One region of the Rhizobium sp. N324 genome, then DNA from elsewhere that is predicted to be linked to it. Evidence: riboswitches for the same ligand, from Rfam matches in the RefSeq annotation. Region 1 holds a riboswitch; each other region holds the start of a gene.
The links. Region 1 has a riboswitch for cobalamin ahead of nrdH (glutaredoxin-like protein NrdH). Riboswitches for the same ligand answer to the same signal wherever they lie in the genome.

Region 1 (4,397 bases):
CGGCGGCCGCCGTTGCCGGCATGCTCGGCATCGACTGGCGCGGCGAGATGATGCCCGAGGACAAGCAGCGGGTCGTCGGCGAATTGAAGCGTCAGGGATTCATCGTCGCCAAGGTCGGCGACGGCATCAACGACGCGCCGGCGCTGGCCGCCGCCGATATCGGCATCGCCATGGGCGGCGGCACCGATGTGGCGCTGGAGACCGCGGACGCCGCCGTGCTGCACGGCCGCGTCGGCGACGTGGCGCGGATGATCGAACTGTCGAAACGGACGATGCGAAATATCCTAGAGAATATCACCATCGCGCTCGGTCTGAAGGCGGTGTTCCTGGTGACGACCATTGCCGGCATCACCGGCCTCTGGCCGGCGATCCTCGCCGATACCGGCGCTACCGTGCTGGTGACGATCAACGCGCTGCGATTGCTTCGCGTAAAGGGATGAATGTTTTTCCGGGGGCGGCGTGAAGACTGCTGCCGGTTCGGGCCTGATCGAGAAGCGAAAACAGCGGAGCCGATCCTCAGTCAGGCCGGCTTTCGGTTTGCCGACAAAGTCTCCTCCGTCATGCTCGGCCTTGTGCCGAGCATTTAACCACGGCAATTTCCTGACAGGAAAACATTTATTTTCAAATACTTAATTGATCGTCCGTAGATCCTCGGCACAAGGCCGAGGATGACGTCACGGGTTTGGCCGTGGTTTGTCAGCAGCCTGGGAGCCGACCAGGCTGCCCTGCTCATCACGGCCTTCTCCGCAGTTCGTTTTGTTTAAGCCTTTATTATCCATGTTTTTCACAGGAACGCAGTGATTTCAAACCTGCCGTAACGAGATGTGCAAACCACCCGTTGACGCGATTTTGGATTCAGATACTATATCTAGTGTTCAAGGTTCCTTCGATTCGTCAGGATCGCAGGCTAAGACGGGAATACGGTGCGTTTCGCCATAACGGCGCAACAAGGCCGGAGCTGCCCCCGCAACTGTGAGCGGCGAGCAACTGTCCGATTTCAGGTCACTGAGGCATGATGCCTCGGGAAGGCTGGGGCAGGGTGCTTCGACCCGCGAGCCAGGAGACCTGCCTTGAACTAGATGTCCACCGGCGGGGTGTCCGGAAGGTCGCGTGCATGAAAGCGGAATGATCCGCGCCTGTTGCGCTGCCCCGAACGTCCGCATGAGCACTTCGGGGTTGAAGTCATGTCCAGAATATCAAGGCCGCCGCCCGCGCAAATCCCGAAAGGGATCGTATCAGGCGTTTAAAGCGCCGACTTTGCCAGATCACCATCAAAACGTTGCCCCGGACGTCGCAAGGCGCCCGATCCCAGTATTGCGTCCTGAATTCTTTGACATCACGAGGAACATGATGAGCGTTACCGTCTACAGCAAACCCGCCTGCGTCCAATGCACCGCCACCTATCGCGCCCTCGACCGTCTGGGCGTCGATTACGACATCGTCGATATCTCGCAGGATGCCGAAGCGCTCGATCGCGTCCGCAGCCTCGGCTACATGCAGGCCCCCGTCGTCATCGCCGGTGAGCGGCATTGGGCGGGTTTCCGTCCCGACATGATCAGCGCGCTCTCCTGACCCGAGGGAAAAGGCGATGGGGCTGATCGTTTATTATTCCAGCCGATCCGGCAATACCCATCGCTTTGTCGCCAGGCTTGGATTGCGCGCGGCGCGCATTCCGGCGGGCGGTGCGGACGCATTCCCTATCCGCGAACCCTTCGTGCTTGTTGTGCCGACCTATAGCGGCGGCGACGGCAAGGGCGCCGTTCCCAAACAGGTGATCCGTTTCCTGAACGATGCGGAGAACCGTGGACTCCTCCGCGGCGTGATTGCCGCGGGCAACAGCAATTTCGGCGAGACATACGGGCTCGCCGGCGACGTGATCTCGCGCAAATGCCAGGTGCCTTACCTCTACAGGTTCGAGCTCATGGGCACGGAGGAGGATGTCGCCAACGTCAAACACGGAATGGAACGGTTTTGGACACGGGAACAACTCTGACGCGGGATGCGGGCGCAAAACCGCATAACACTTTTGCTCATCCCACCGGCGAACGCCCTTTGAAAGCGGCGGAAGCGCTCGATTATCACGCGCTGAACGCCATGCTGAACCTCTATGACGATGAGGGACGGATCCAGCTCGACAAGGACCGCTTGGCGGCCAAGCAGTATTTTCTGCAGCATGTGAACCAGAACACCGTGTTCTTTCACAATCTGAGGGAAAAGCTCGATTACCTCGTGACCGAGGGCTATTACGAGCAGGAGGTGCTCGACCAGTATTCCTTCAATTTCGTCCGCGACCTGTTCGACCACGCCTATGCCAGGAAGTTCCGCTTCCCGACCTTCCTCGGCGCCTTCAAATATTACACCAGCTATACGCTGAAGACCTTCGACGGAAAGCGCTATCTCGAGCGCTACGAGGATCGCATCTGCATGGTGGCGCTGACCCTGGCGCGTGGCGACGAGGCGCTTGCCCGCGACATGGTCGACGAAATCATTTCCGGCCGTTTCCAGCCGGCAACGCCGACCTTCCTCAATGCCGGCAAGAAGCAGCGTGGCGAACTCGTTTCCTGCTTCCTGCTGCGGGTCGAGGACAATATGGAATCGATCGGCCGGTCGATCAATTCGGCGCTGCAATTGTCGAAGCGTGGCGGCGGCGTGGCGCTGTCGCTGACGAATATCCGTGAGGCCGGCGCGCCGATCAAGCAGATCGAGAACCAGTCGTCGGGCATCATCCCCGTCATGAAGCTGCTCGAAGACTCGTTCTCCTATGCCAACCAGCTCGGTGCACGCCAGGGGGCGGGCGCCGTCTATCTCAACGCCCATCACCCCGATATCATGCGCTTCCTCGACACCAAGCGCGAGAATGCCGACGAGAAGATCCGCATCAAGACGCTGTCGCTCGGTGTCGTCGTGCCCGACATCACCTTCGAACTCGCGAGGAACAACGAGGACATGTACCTGTTCTCGCCCTATGACGTAGAGCGCGTCTACGGCCTGCCCTTCACCGAGATTTCGGTGACGGAAAAGTATCGCGAGATGGTGGCGGATGCCCGCATCTCGAAGAAGAAGATCAAGGCGCGTGAATTCTTCCAGGTGATCGCCGAGATCCAGTTCGAGAGCGGCTATCCCTACATCATGTTCGAGGACACGGTGAACCGGGCAAACCCGGTTGCGGGTCGCATCTCCATGAGCAATCTCTGCTCGGAGATCCTGCAGGTGAGCGAGGCGAGCGAATATAACGACGACCTCTCCTACAAGCACCTCGGCAAGGATATTTCCTGCAATCTCGGCTCGCTGAATATCGCCGCGGCCATGGATTCCGCCGATTTCGGCAGGACGATCGAGGCCTCGATCCGGGCGCTGACGGCGGTCTCCGACATGAGCCATATCGCTTCTGTTCCGTCGATCGAGAAGGGCAATGACGAGAGCCATGCGATCGGGCTCGGCCAGATGAACCTGCACGGCTATCTCGCCCGCGAGCGGATCTTCTACGGCTCAGAGGAAGGCGTCGATTTCACCAATATCTATTTCTATACGGTGACCTATCACGCGATCCGCGCTTCTAACCTGCTGGCGGTCGAACGAGGCCAAAGCTTCAAGGGCTTCGAAAATTCGAAATATGCCTCCGGCGACTATTTCGACAAATATACCGAAAAGGAATGGAAGCCGGTGACCGAGACAGTGCAGGCGCTGTTCGACGAATCAGCAATCCATATTCCGACGCAGGACGATTGGGTGGCGCTGAAGGCGGCGGTCATGACCTCCGGCCTCTATAACCAGAACCTGCAGGCGGTGCCGCCGACGGGCTCGATCTCCTATATCAACCACTCGACCTCCTCGATCCATCCGATCGTCTCGAAGATCGAGATTCGCAAGGAAGGCAAGATCGGCCGCGTCTACTATCCGGCGCCGTTCATGACCAACGACAACCTCGATTATTACCAGGACGCCTACGAGATCGGGGCGGAGAAGATCATCGATACCTATGCGGCGGCAACCCAGCATGTCGACCAGGGCCTGTCGCTGACCCTGTTCTTCCGCGACACGGCGACGACGCGCGACATCAACAAGGCGCAGATTTACGCCTGGAAGAAGGGCATCAAGACGATCTACTACATCCGCCTTCGCCAGATGGCGCTGTCCGGCACCGAGGTGCAGGGCTGCGTGTCTTGTACGCTTTGATTCGAATTCGCTCCGGAGCATTTTGCCCCTCACCCTAACCCTCTCCCCGTTCTCACGGGGAGAGGGGACGTGCCCTGCGAGACCTAGATGGGGATGGAGAGGTTGCCGCATATCTCCTTCGCCCCGTTTACGGGGAGAAGGTGCCGGCAGGCGGATGAGGGGCAAAACCCAGGCAAATTCCTCAAGAGGGACCACTCAATGAACATGCAATTAAAACCTGT
Region 2 (4,397 bases), 1.4 Mb from region 1:
GGCATGAAGCAAAACTGCAGCGATCCGGACAGGCGGATCGTCGACAGCAGCGCCGACAGCACGTCGTCGCGCGCGACACCCGCCGCGTCTGGATTTTCGGACAAGGCTTCACGCATTCCGGCCAAATACGCGCCCCGCGCATCCTCCTATCGTGAACAGGTCACTGCAACAGGGAGAATACTATGCAAACGCCAAGCGACAAACTGGTCGTGCTCGTCACCAAGGGGATAGAATCCGAACTGTCCTCCGTCGCCTTCACTATTGCCAATGGCGGCATCACCGCCGGGCTGAAGGTCTCGGTGTTCCTCACCAGCACCGGGATCGACCTTGTGCGCAAGGGCGGTCAGCGCATGACGCATATACCGCCGCTCGATCCGCTGTCGACGCTTATCGAGAATTTCCAGCAGCGCGGCGGCACGATCTGGGCTTGCCCGCCCTGCGTCACCGCACGCGGTTATACGCAGGAAGACATGCTCGACGGCGTCGTTATCGTCGGCGCCAGCGCCATGCATGCCGAGATCAAACAGGGCGCAGCGACGCTATCGTTTTAACGGGCTGCACTCGCCGGGCGAGGATCGTCTTGCGTCTGTATTTGCCGACCCGAGGCAGGCGCGAAGAAGTGTGTAGCGACTATTCTTGCGCTCGGCGATATAGTCGTGAGATTGTATCGATATACGTGCGATGCTGCATGATGCAGGCGGCGCGGGGGCTTCGATGATATCCGTGAGGGTCAATGAACTGATATCGGTGGCGGGGCAGCCCGATGCCGCCGGCTTTGCCGCATTTGCGGCAGGCGGCTTTGCCGGCGTCATCAACGCCCGGCCGGATGGCGAGGAGCCGGGGCAGCCCGGCAATGCGGCGGAAAAGGCGTCCGCCGCCGCCGCGGGGCTCGACTACAGCTTCGTGCCGGTGAAAGGGGCCGAGATCACCGAGGCCGATATCCGCGCCTTCCAGACGGCGATGACGCAGGTGAAGGGGCCGGTCGTCGCTCATTGCAAGAGCGGCACGCGGGCGCTGACGCTCTATGTGCTGGGAGAGGTGCTCGACGGGCGGATGCCGCCGGGGGATGTCGAGGCCTTCGGTCAAAACCTCGGCTTCGATCTTGCCGGCGCGCGCCGCTGGCTGGAAAAGCGGGCAGGGCAGGCGGCTGAGGTGAAGGCCTTCTTCGAGCCGCGCACTTGCAGTGTGCAATATGTCGTCGCCGACCCGGTGACGAAACGTTGCGCCATCATCGACCCGGTGCTCGATTTCGACGAGATGTCGGGCGCGACCGGAACGGCCAATGCCGACGCCATCCTCGCGCATATCGACAGCGAAGGGTTGACGGTCGAGTGGATCCTCGACACGCATCCGCATGCCGACCATTTCTCCGCCGCGCACTATCTCAAAGGAAAGACCGGCGCGCCGACGGCGATCGGCGCCCATGTCACCGACGTGCAGGTGCTCTGGAAGGAGATCTACAACTGGCCGGCACTCGAAACCGACGGCTCGCAATGGGACCGGATGTTTACCGATGGCGACACGTTCGAGATCGGCGGGCTCAAAGCCCGAGTGATGTTCTCGCCCGGCCATACCCTTGCCTCGGTGACCTATGTGATCGGTGACGCCGCCTTCGTGCATGACACGGTATTCACGCCGGATTCGGGCACGGCGCGCACCGATTTTCCCGGCGGCAGCGCCAGCGCCCTCTGGCACTCGATCCAGGCCATCCTGTCGCTGCCCGAGGAGACCCGGCTCTTTTCCGGCCACGACTATCAACCCGGCGGCCGTCACCCGCGCTGGGAAAGCACGGTAGCCGCCCAGAAGCGCGCCAATCTGCATATATCAGGCATCGACGAGGCCGGCTTCGTGGCGCTGCGCCAGGCGCGCGACCGCACGCTGCCGAAACCGAAGCTGATGCTGCACGCATTGCAGGTCAACATCCGCGGCGGGCGGCTGCCCGAGCCGGAGGCGAACGGGCGGCGGTATCTGAAGATACCGCTGGATGCGTTGTAGGAACGGAGCAGCGTTGCGGTGCGTGCTTCGAGGCTTCGCCCTCTCGGCTGCGCGCCTCAGCATAAGGAAGATCGGAGGGTGCCGCACCCACGACGGCGGGAACGGGAGGATCTTGTGTCGACGCTCAAGAGAGCCTCATCTTGAGGTGCGGAAGCCGAAGGCTGAAGCCTCGAAAGGCGAGGCGGGTGCTCCATTCGCAGAGCGGGATGCGTTTTTGGCAAGGAGCAGCGTTGCGGCGTGCTTCGAGGCTTCGCCCTTTCGGGCTGCGCAGCTCAGCATGAGGGAGGTTGCTGGATGCCGCGCCCACGACAGTGGGAATGGGAGGATGCTTAAGAGAGCCCCATCCTGGGGATGAGGATGCTGGCATTATACCGGCCGACAGCGCTCCGACGGTGCGTCTCCATTTTTCGCCCACCAGACCCAATCCTCCGCAATAATCATTGACGTCGTGCGGGCAGGCGACGTAACTGGGGGCGACGGTTCCCTGAAGATGACTCCAAGGGGATTAATAGGGAACGCGGTGAGGACGACCCAGTAAGGGACCGAGACCGTGGCTGCCCCCGCAACTGTAAGCGGATTGTCGATCATCTCAGGTGTGGCCAGCGATCGGTCATTTCTGAAGGGCTTATGGCCCGGCCACTGCGAGATATCGCGGGAAGGCGGATGACGCGACTTATATCCGCGAGCCAGGAGACCTGCCGTCAATCACGATCCAATCAACCGGGCGGGGATGCCCGGACAAGGAACAGACATGATTGACCTTCTGAACCTTCGCCGAATTTCGGCATGCATCCGTCTCGATTGGGCCTCCTGCGGTTAGTGCACGTGTCAGCGTGCCTTCGGCCGCGCGTGCGGCATAACCGTGCCTTTTCCTTCAATCGAGGTTTTCATGCGCCAGATTCTCGCCACCATGACATTTGCCTTCGGGCTGATCGGCCTTGCGGCACCGAGCCTTGCCGCCACCCAATATCCTTTGACCATCGCCAATTGCGGTGAGCAGGTGACCTTCCAGAAGGCGCCGTCGAAGATCGTTTCGATCGGCCAGGGCATGACCGAAATTCTTTTCTCGCTCGGCCTTGCCGACAAGATCGCCGGCACGGCCGTCTGGGTCGGTCCCGTGCTGCCGCGATATGCCGAAGCCAACAGCAGGATAAAGCGTCTCGCCGACAATGATCCGAGCTTCGAATCCGTCGTCGGGCAGGAGCCAGACCTGGTGGCGGCCGAGTTCGAATGGCATGTCGGTGCGCAAGGCTCGGTCGGCAAGCGGGAGCAGTTCCAGGATCTCGGGATCAATACCTATCTTTCGCCGGCCGATTGCGTCGCTAAGGTCAACACCGATGGCGGCGACGGCGTGCGTGGGGAGTTGTTCACGATGGAACTGATCTATCGCGAAATCGCCGAGCTCTCTGAAATTTTCGACGTGAAGGCGCGCGGCGATGCGCTGATCGCTGAATTGAAGACGCGCGAGGCCGATGCCGTCGCCTCGATAGCGGGCGCATCCGGCAAGAACCTGCCGGTCGTCTTCTGGTTCTCCAGCAAAGAGGTCAATGGTGACGCCTTCATCGCCGGCAAGAACAGTGCTCCGGCCTATATACTGAAGACGATCGGCGCGAAAAACGTCGTCACCACCGAGGAGGAATGGCCGCTGGTCGGCTGGGAAACCATCGCGCAGGCGAACCCCGCCGTCATCGTGCTCGCGACCATGGATCGGCGCCGCTACGCCGCCGACGATCCCAAGGTGAAGATCGATTTCCTCGAGAACGATCCTGTCACCAAGGAACTGGATGCGGTCAAGAACAGGCACTTCGTGATGATGGATGCGCAATCGATGAACCCGACGATCCGCACGATCGACGGCATCGAGACATTGGCGGAGGGCATCAAGTCCTTCGGCCTGTCGCAGTGAAGGCAATGTCGGCCAGGCGGCAGGGATGGTGGGCGCTTGGCGCGCTCACCATTGCTGCCTTTCTCCTTCTTGGGCTGATGATCAGCGTTGCGGTTTCGATCGGCGAGATCGCGATCCCGCTGGCGACGACGGCGGAGGCGGTCTCCAACCGGCTGTTCGGCACGCAATTCGAACTCAGCCGCATTCACCAGGGCATCGTCTGGGATTATCGGCTGAGCCGGGCGCTCGTCGCGGCCAGCGCCGGCGCGTCGCTCTCGCTCTGCGGCGCCGTGCTGCAGGCGCTGCTGCGCAATCCGCTGGCCGAACCCTATGTGCTCGGCATCTCCGCCGGCGCCTCGACGGGAGCGGTCTGCGTGATGATCCTCGGCTTCGGCTACGGTGTTCTCGGCCTGTCGAGCGGCGCCTTCATCGGCGCGGTCGTCGCCTTTCTGCTGGTCGGCTTCCTGGCGACGGGGGCAGGGGGAACAGGCGAGCGCATCATCCTGTGCGGCGTCGC
Region 3 (4,397 bases), 1.5 Mb from region 1:
GGCCGCCCCTGAAGCCCGAGCCGATCGAGATCGCCGAGGCCAAGGATTTCAACAGGAGGAGGCCGACCAGCGCCGGGATGGCCACGTCGCGGGAAAGGTTGAGATGCAGCGCGCCGTGGCCGGCCGACAGCACCTGCGGCGAGATCATCGCCAGCAGCCCGACGATGATACCGCCGAGGGCGGGACGGAAGGGCGGGGCGATCGAGCTCTTGCGTGCCAGTTCTTCGACGAAGGAGACGCCCTGCATGATCAGGATACCGACGCCGGCGCAGCAGGCGCCAAGCAGCAGCGCCGGGATATAATCGGCCGGCACGACCGCGCCGAAGCTGCCGATATCGATGGTGAAATCGCCTTCGGCCAGCAGCCTTGCGATCAAAGTGGAAACGAGGGCCGAGACGACCACAGGGGTCAGCGACACGATCGTATAGGTACCGATGATCAGCTCGAAAGCATAGAAGGCGCCGGTCAGCGGCGCGTTGAAGGCGGCGGCGATGGCACCGGCTGCGCCGCAGCCGACGAGGATGCGCAGATCCGAGCGGCGGAGCTGCAGTTTCAGGCCGAATTTCGAGGCGAGGCCGGCGGCAAGCTGGGTGTAGCCGGCCTCCAGGCCGACGGAGGCGCCGAAGCCGTTGGAGATCAGGTTCTGCACAGCGACGATGATGCTGTCGGTCAAGGACAGGCGGCCGCCATGCAGCGCATTGGCCTCGATCGGGTCGACCATCGGTTTCTTGCGGCGCTTGGCCAAAATGAAGAGCAACAGCCCGAGCAGAATGCCGCCGATGACGGGGGCGGAGAGCAGCAGCAGCTTGTCGTCGATCACCGACGAGCTCAGCCTTTCGCTGTCCGGTATGCCGAAGACCAGCTGGTGCAGCTCATTCGAAACGTAGCTCATGCCGGTGACCGCAAGCCCTGAGGCGATGCCGACGACGGCGCCCGCCAGCGACAGGCCGACTTCGCTGCGGCGAGTCAGAGCGCGCAGCCGCCCCGGGTCGAAGAAGACACGCAGCGCACGGAAACGGCGCCGATCCAATTTCATAAGCATGGCTAGACAACTAGGCGGAGAGAGGCCCGGTCAAGGGCGGGGGTGCTGTCCGCTTGCGATGGAATTGCGGCAAAAACCCGGCGGTCGGGCTAAATTTTTATGACGTAAGCTACTGATCTAAGAAGACTTTCTAGCTAGAATAAGTCGTTTTTATGCGACACCCTCTTTCGGCCGGCCAGCTTCGCAGTCACACCAAGGCCGTTGACTCCATCCCCAGGCTTGCCTAACCATCCCTCAACGGATGGTCGTTTGGCCATCCCACGAGGATGGTCATCTGACCATCCTCGGATATAACGGATGGTTCCGGATCGGTGTTATGCCTTTCCGGATGAAAAGGGAATGTGACGGGGCGGACCCAAACCGGGCGCCTTCATCACAGCCGACCCCGCGACTGTAGAGCGGTCAGGGTCTTCCATCCGGCATCCAGCCCTTCCGGCCGGCAGTCTGCAATGGTGCAGGCGGGCAGGGCGGGCGACATGCCGGAAAAGCCACTGGACATGCATTGTGATCAACCGGGGTCGGACGCCTCTATTTCTACGAATCGTCCACCTCTTCACCGATGCGGCCGGGAAGGCGAGGCAGATCCGCCGGCACGATCAGGGGCGACCGGTTTCCGGTCTGCCCCGATTGCGGCCGACAACCGCGAGCCAGGAGACCTGCCATTCGTGCCGGGCGAGAAGCCCAACCCTGGGCAAGAGACCCGCTGCCAGCACGGAGGTTGTTTTGGCTGAACGATTGAATTCGGCGCTGCCTTGTGTGGTGCGTATGGATTTCCCCTTCTCCCCCGCGGGGAGAAGGTGGCCCGAAGAGGGGGCCGCACGGCGCCTCCGTCATTTTGCCCTTCGCTTGTGCTCAGTGCATTCGCGGCTTCGCCGCTCACCCCCTCAACCGCCTGCCGGCACCTTCTCCCCGCTGGGGAGAAGAGGGATGTGGCGCCGCCGCGCCCTCTCTAGCGGGAGCGCTTGCGTATGACGATCGCTTCGACCAACACCACCTTTATCCTCGGCGGCGCACGCTCCGGCAAATCCCGCTTTGCCGAAAACCTTGTCGTTTCAACCGGCCTCGACCGCCACTATCTCGCGACCGGCCGGGCCTGGGACGACGAGATGCAGGCGCGCATTGCCCAGCACAGGACCGATCGCGGCCTCTCCTGGACGACGCATGAGGAGCCGCTCGATCTCGTTGGCAAGCTTGCCGCCATCGACGGCGAGGGGCGTATCGTGCTGATCGACTGCCTGACGCTCTGGGCCACCAATCTGATGATGGAGGAGCGGGATATGACCGCGGAGTTTACGGCGCTCGCTGATTTCCTGCCTGACGCGAAGGCGCGGCTCGTTTTCGTTTCCAACGAGGTCGGCCTCGGCATCGTGCCCGACAATCGCATGGCGCGGGATTTTCGCGATCATGCCGGCCGTCTCCACCAGATGATCGCGGCAAAGGCCGCCGGAGTCTATTTCATCGCGGCAGGATTGCCGCTGAAAATGAAGGGTTAAATCCATGAACCAGCAGAAAATTCCCGCAACCGTCATCACCGGTTTCCTTGGCGCCGGCAAGACGACGATGATCCGCAATCTGCTCACCAATGCCGGCGGCAAGAAGATCGCGCTGATCATCAACGAGTTCGGCGATCTCGGCGTCGACGGCGAGGTGCTGAGGGGCTGCGGCGCAGAAAACTGCAGCGAGGACGATATCATCGAGCTGACCAATGGCTGCATCTGCTGCACAGTTGCCGACGACTTCATCCCAACGATGACAAAGCTCCTGGAACGGGAACAGCGGCCCGACCATATCGTCATCGAAACCTCCGGCCTTGCTTTGCCGCAGCCGCTGGTCGCGGCCTTCAACTGGCCTGACATCCGCACCCAGGTCACCGTCGATGGCGTCATCACGGTGGTCGACAGCGCCGCCGTCGCCGCCGGCCGCTTCGCCGACGACCACGATGCTGTCGAGGCAGCGCGGAGTGAGGATGAATCGCTCGATCACGAGAGCCCGATCGAGGAGCTGTTCGAGGATCAGCTCACCTGCGCCGATCTGATCGTGCTCAACAAGACCGACCTGATCGACGTGGCCGGTCTTAGCCGGGTGCGCGACGAGGTCGCTTCCCGCACTGCACGCAAGCCGGCAATGATCGAGGCGAGGAACGGCGAGGTGCCGGCCGGCATCCTGCTCGGTCTCGGCATCGGCACGCAGGACGATATCGCCAATCGCAAGTCGCATCACGAACTCGAGCATGAGGACGGCACACCGCACGATCATGACGAATTCGATAGCTTCGTCGTCGATCTCGGCCCGGTCGCCGATATTGCCAGTTTCGTCGAGGCGCTGAAGAGCATCATATCAACCCATGACGTGCTGCGCCTCAAGGGCTTCGTCGACGTTGCCGGCAAGCCGATGCGCCTGCAACTCCAGGCCGTCGGCAGCCGCATCGACCACTATTTCGATCGCGCCTGGACGCCTGGGGAACAGCGCGGCACACGTCTCGTCGTCATCGGCCTGCATGAGATGGATGAGGCTGCTGTGCGGATGGCGATCGAGGCGCTGGTATAAACGGATGCATCTGCTTCTGGCCCAGCAGGGAACGATCAGCGACGGCGAGGAGGCGATCGACCTCGGCCAGACGCCGGGCGATATCCTGTGCCTGTCGGCCGCCGACAGCGAGTTGGCGGCAATCGCAGCCGCCCATCGCGCCTGCGGTGGCCCGCATTCGCTGCGGCTCGCCAGTCTCATGAGCCTCAAGCACCCGATGTCGGTCGATACCTATGTCGAGCGCACGGCGCGGCATGCCAGGCTCATCATCGTGCGGGCGCTCGGGGGCGCCAGCTATTTCCATTATGCGCTGGAGGCACTGCATGCTTGTGCGGCCCGCAATGGCGCGCTGATTGCGGTATTGCCCGGCGATGCCAGGCCGGATGCGGGGTTGACGCCGTTTTCGAATGTCGGGCTCGACGAACTCAACGCGCTCTGGACCTATCTGATCGAGGGCGGCGATGCCAATGCGCGCGCCTTTCTTGATTATGCCGGGGCGATGCTGTCGGGCGCGGAAAAGCCAGCACCGGCGGTGCCTTTGATGAAGGCCGGCCTCTGGTGGCCGGGGCGGGGGCTGATCGGGGTCGAGGAGTGGCGGCGGGTGACACATTCGGCGGAGAAGGTGGCGGTGGGGCCAATCGTCGCCATCAGCTTCTACCGCGCCCTCGTGCAGAGCGGCGAAACCGGGCCGATCGAGGCGCTGATCGAAGCCTTGCAGGCGCAGGGCCTCCGGCCGCTGCCGGTCTTTGCCTATAGCCTCAAGGATCCCGTCTCGACCGGCATTCTCGAAAGCGTGTTTTCAGCGCTGAAACCTGATGTTGTGATCAAC

Region 2: it holds a riboswitch for cobalamin, as region 1 does, so the genes downstream of both, AMK05_RS13570 (ABC transporter substrate-binding protein) here and nrdH (glutaredoxin-like protein NrdH) in region 1, are expected to answer to the same signal.
Region 3: it holds a riboswitch for cobalamin, as region 1 does, so the genes downstream of both, cobU (bifunctional adenosylcobinamide kinase/adenosylcobinamide-phosphate guanylyltransferase) here and nrdH (glutaredoxin-like protein NrdH) in region 1, are expected to answer to the same signal.

What each region holds. Positions count from the first base shown of each region.
Region 1 is NZ_CP013630.1:4,156,243-4,160,639, reverse strand. It holds gene AMK05_RS20015 (heavy metal translocating P-type ATPase) at 1-440, shown strand, start outside; cobalamin riboswitch at 862-1,087, shown strand; gene nrdH (glutaredoxin-like protein NrdH) at 1,351-1,572, shown strand; gene nrdI (class Ib ribonucleoside-diphosphate reductase assembly flavoprotein NrdI) at 1,589-1,993, shown strand; gene nrdE (class 1b ribonucleoside-diphosphate reductase subunit alpha) at 1,972-4,176, shown strand; gene nrdF (class 1b ribonucleoside-diphosphate reductase subunit beta) at 4,375-4,397, shown strand, end outside.
Region 2 is NZ_CP013630.1:2,804,415-2,808,811, reverse strand. It holds gene AMK05_RS13585 (AraC family transcriptional regulator) at 1-116, opposite strand, end outside; gene AMK05_RS13580 (DsrE family protein) at 183-551, shown strand; gene blh (bifunctional sulfur transferase/dioxygenase Blh) at 715-1,995, shown strand; cobalamin riboswitch at 2,456-2,712, shown strand; gene AMK05_RS13570 (ABC transporter substrate-binding protein) at 2,885-3,901, shown strand; gene AMK05_RS13565 (FecCD family ABC transporter permease) at 3,907-4,397, shown strand, end outside.
Region 3 is NZ_CP013630.1:2,665,108-2,669,504, reverse strand. It holds gene AMK05_RS12865 (chloride channel protein) at 1-1,042, opposite strand, end outside; cobalamin riboswitch at 1,324-1,720, shown strand; gene cobU (bifunctional adenosylcobinamide kinase/adenosylcobinamide-phosphate guanylyltransferase) at 2,011-2,535, shown strand; gene cobW (cobalamin biosynthesis protein CobW) at 2,540-3,589, shown strand; gene cobN (cobaltochelatase subunit CobN) at 3,594-4,397, shown strand, end outside.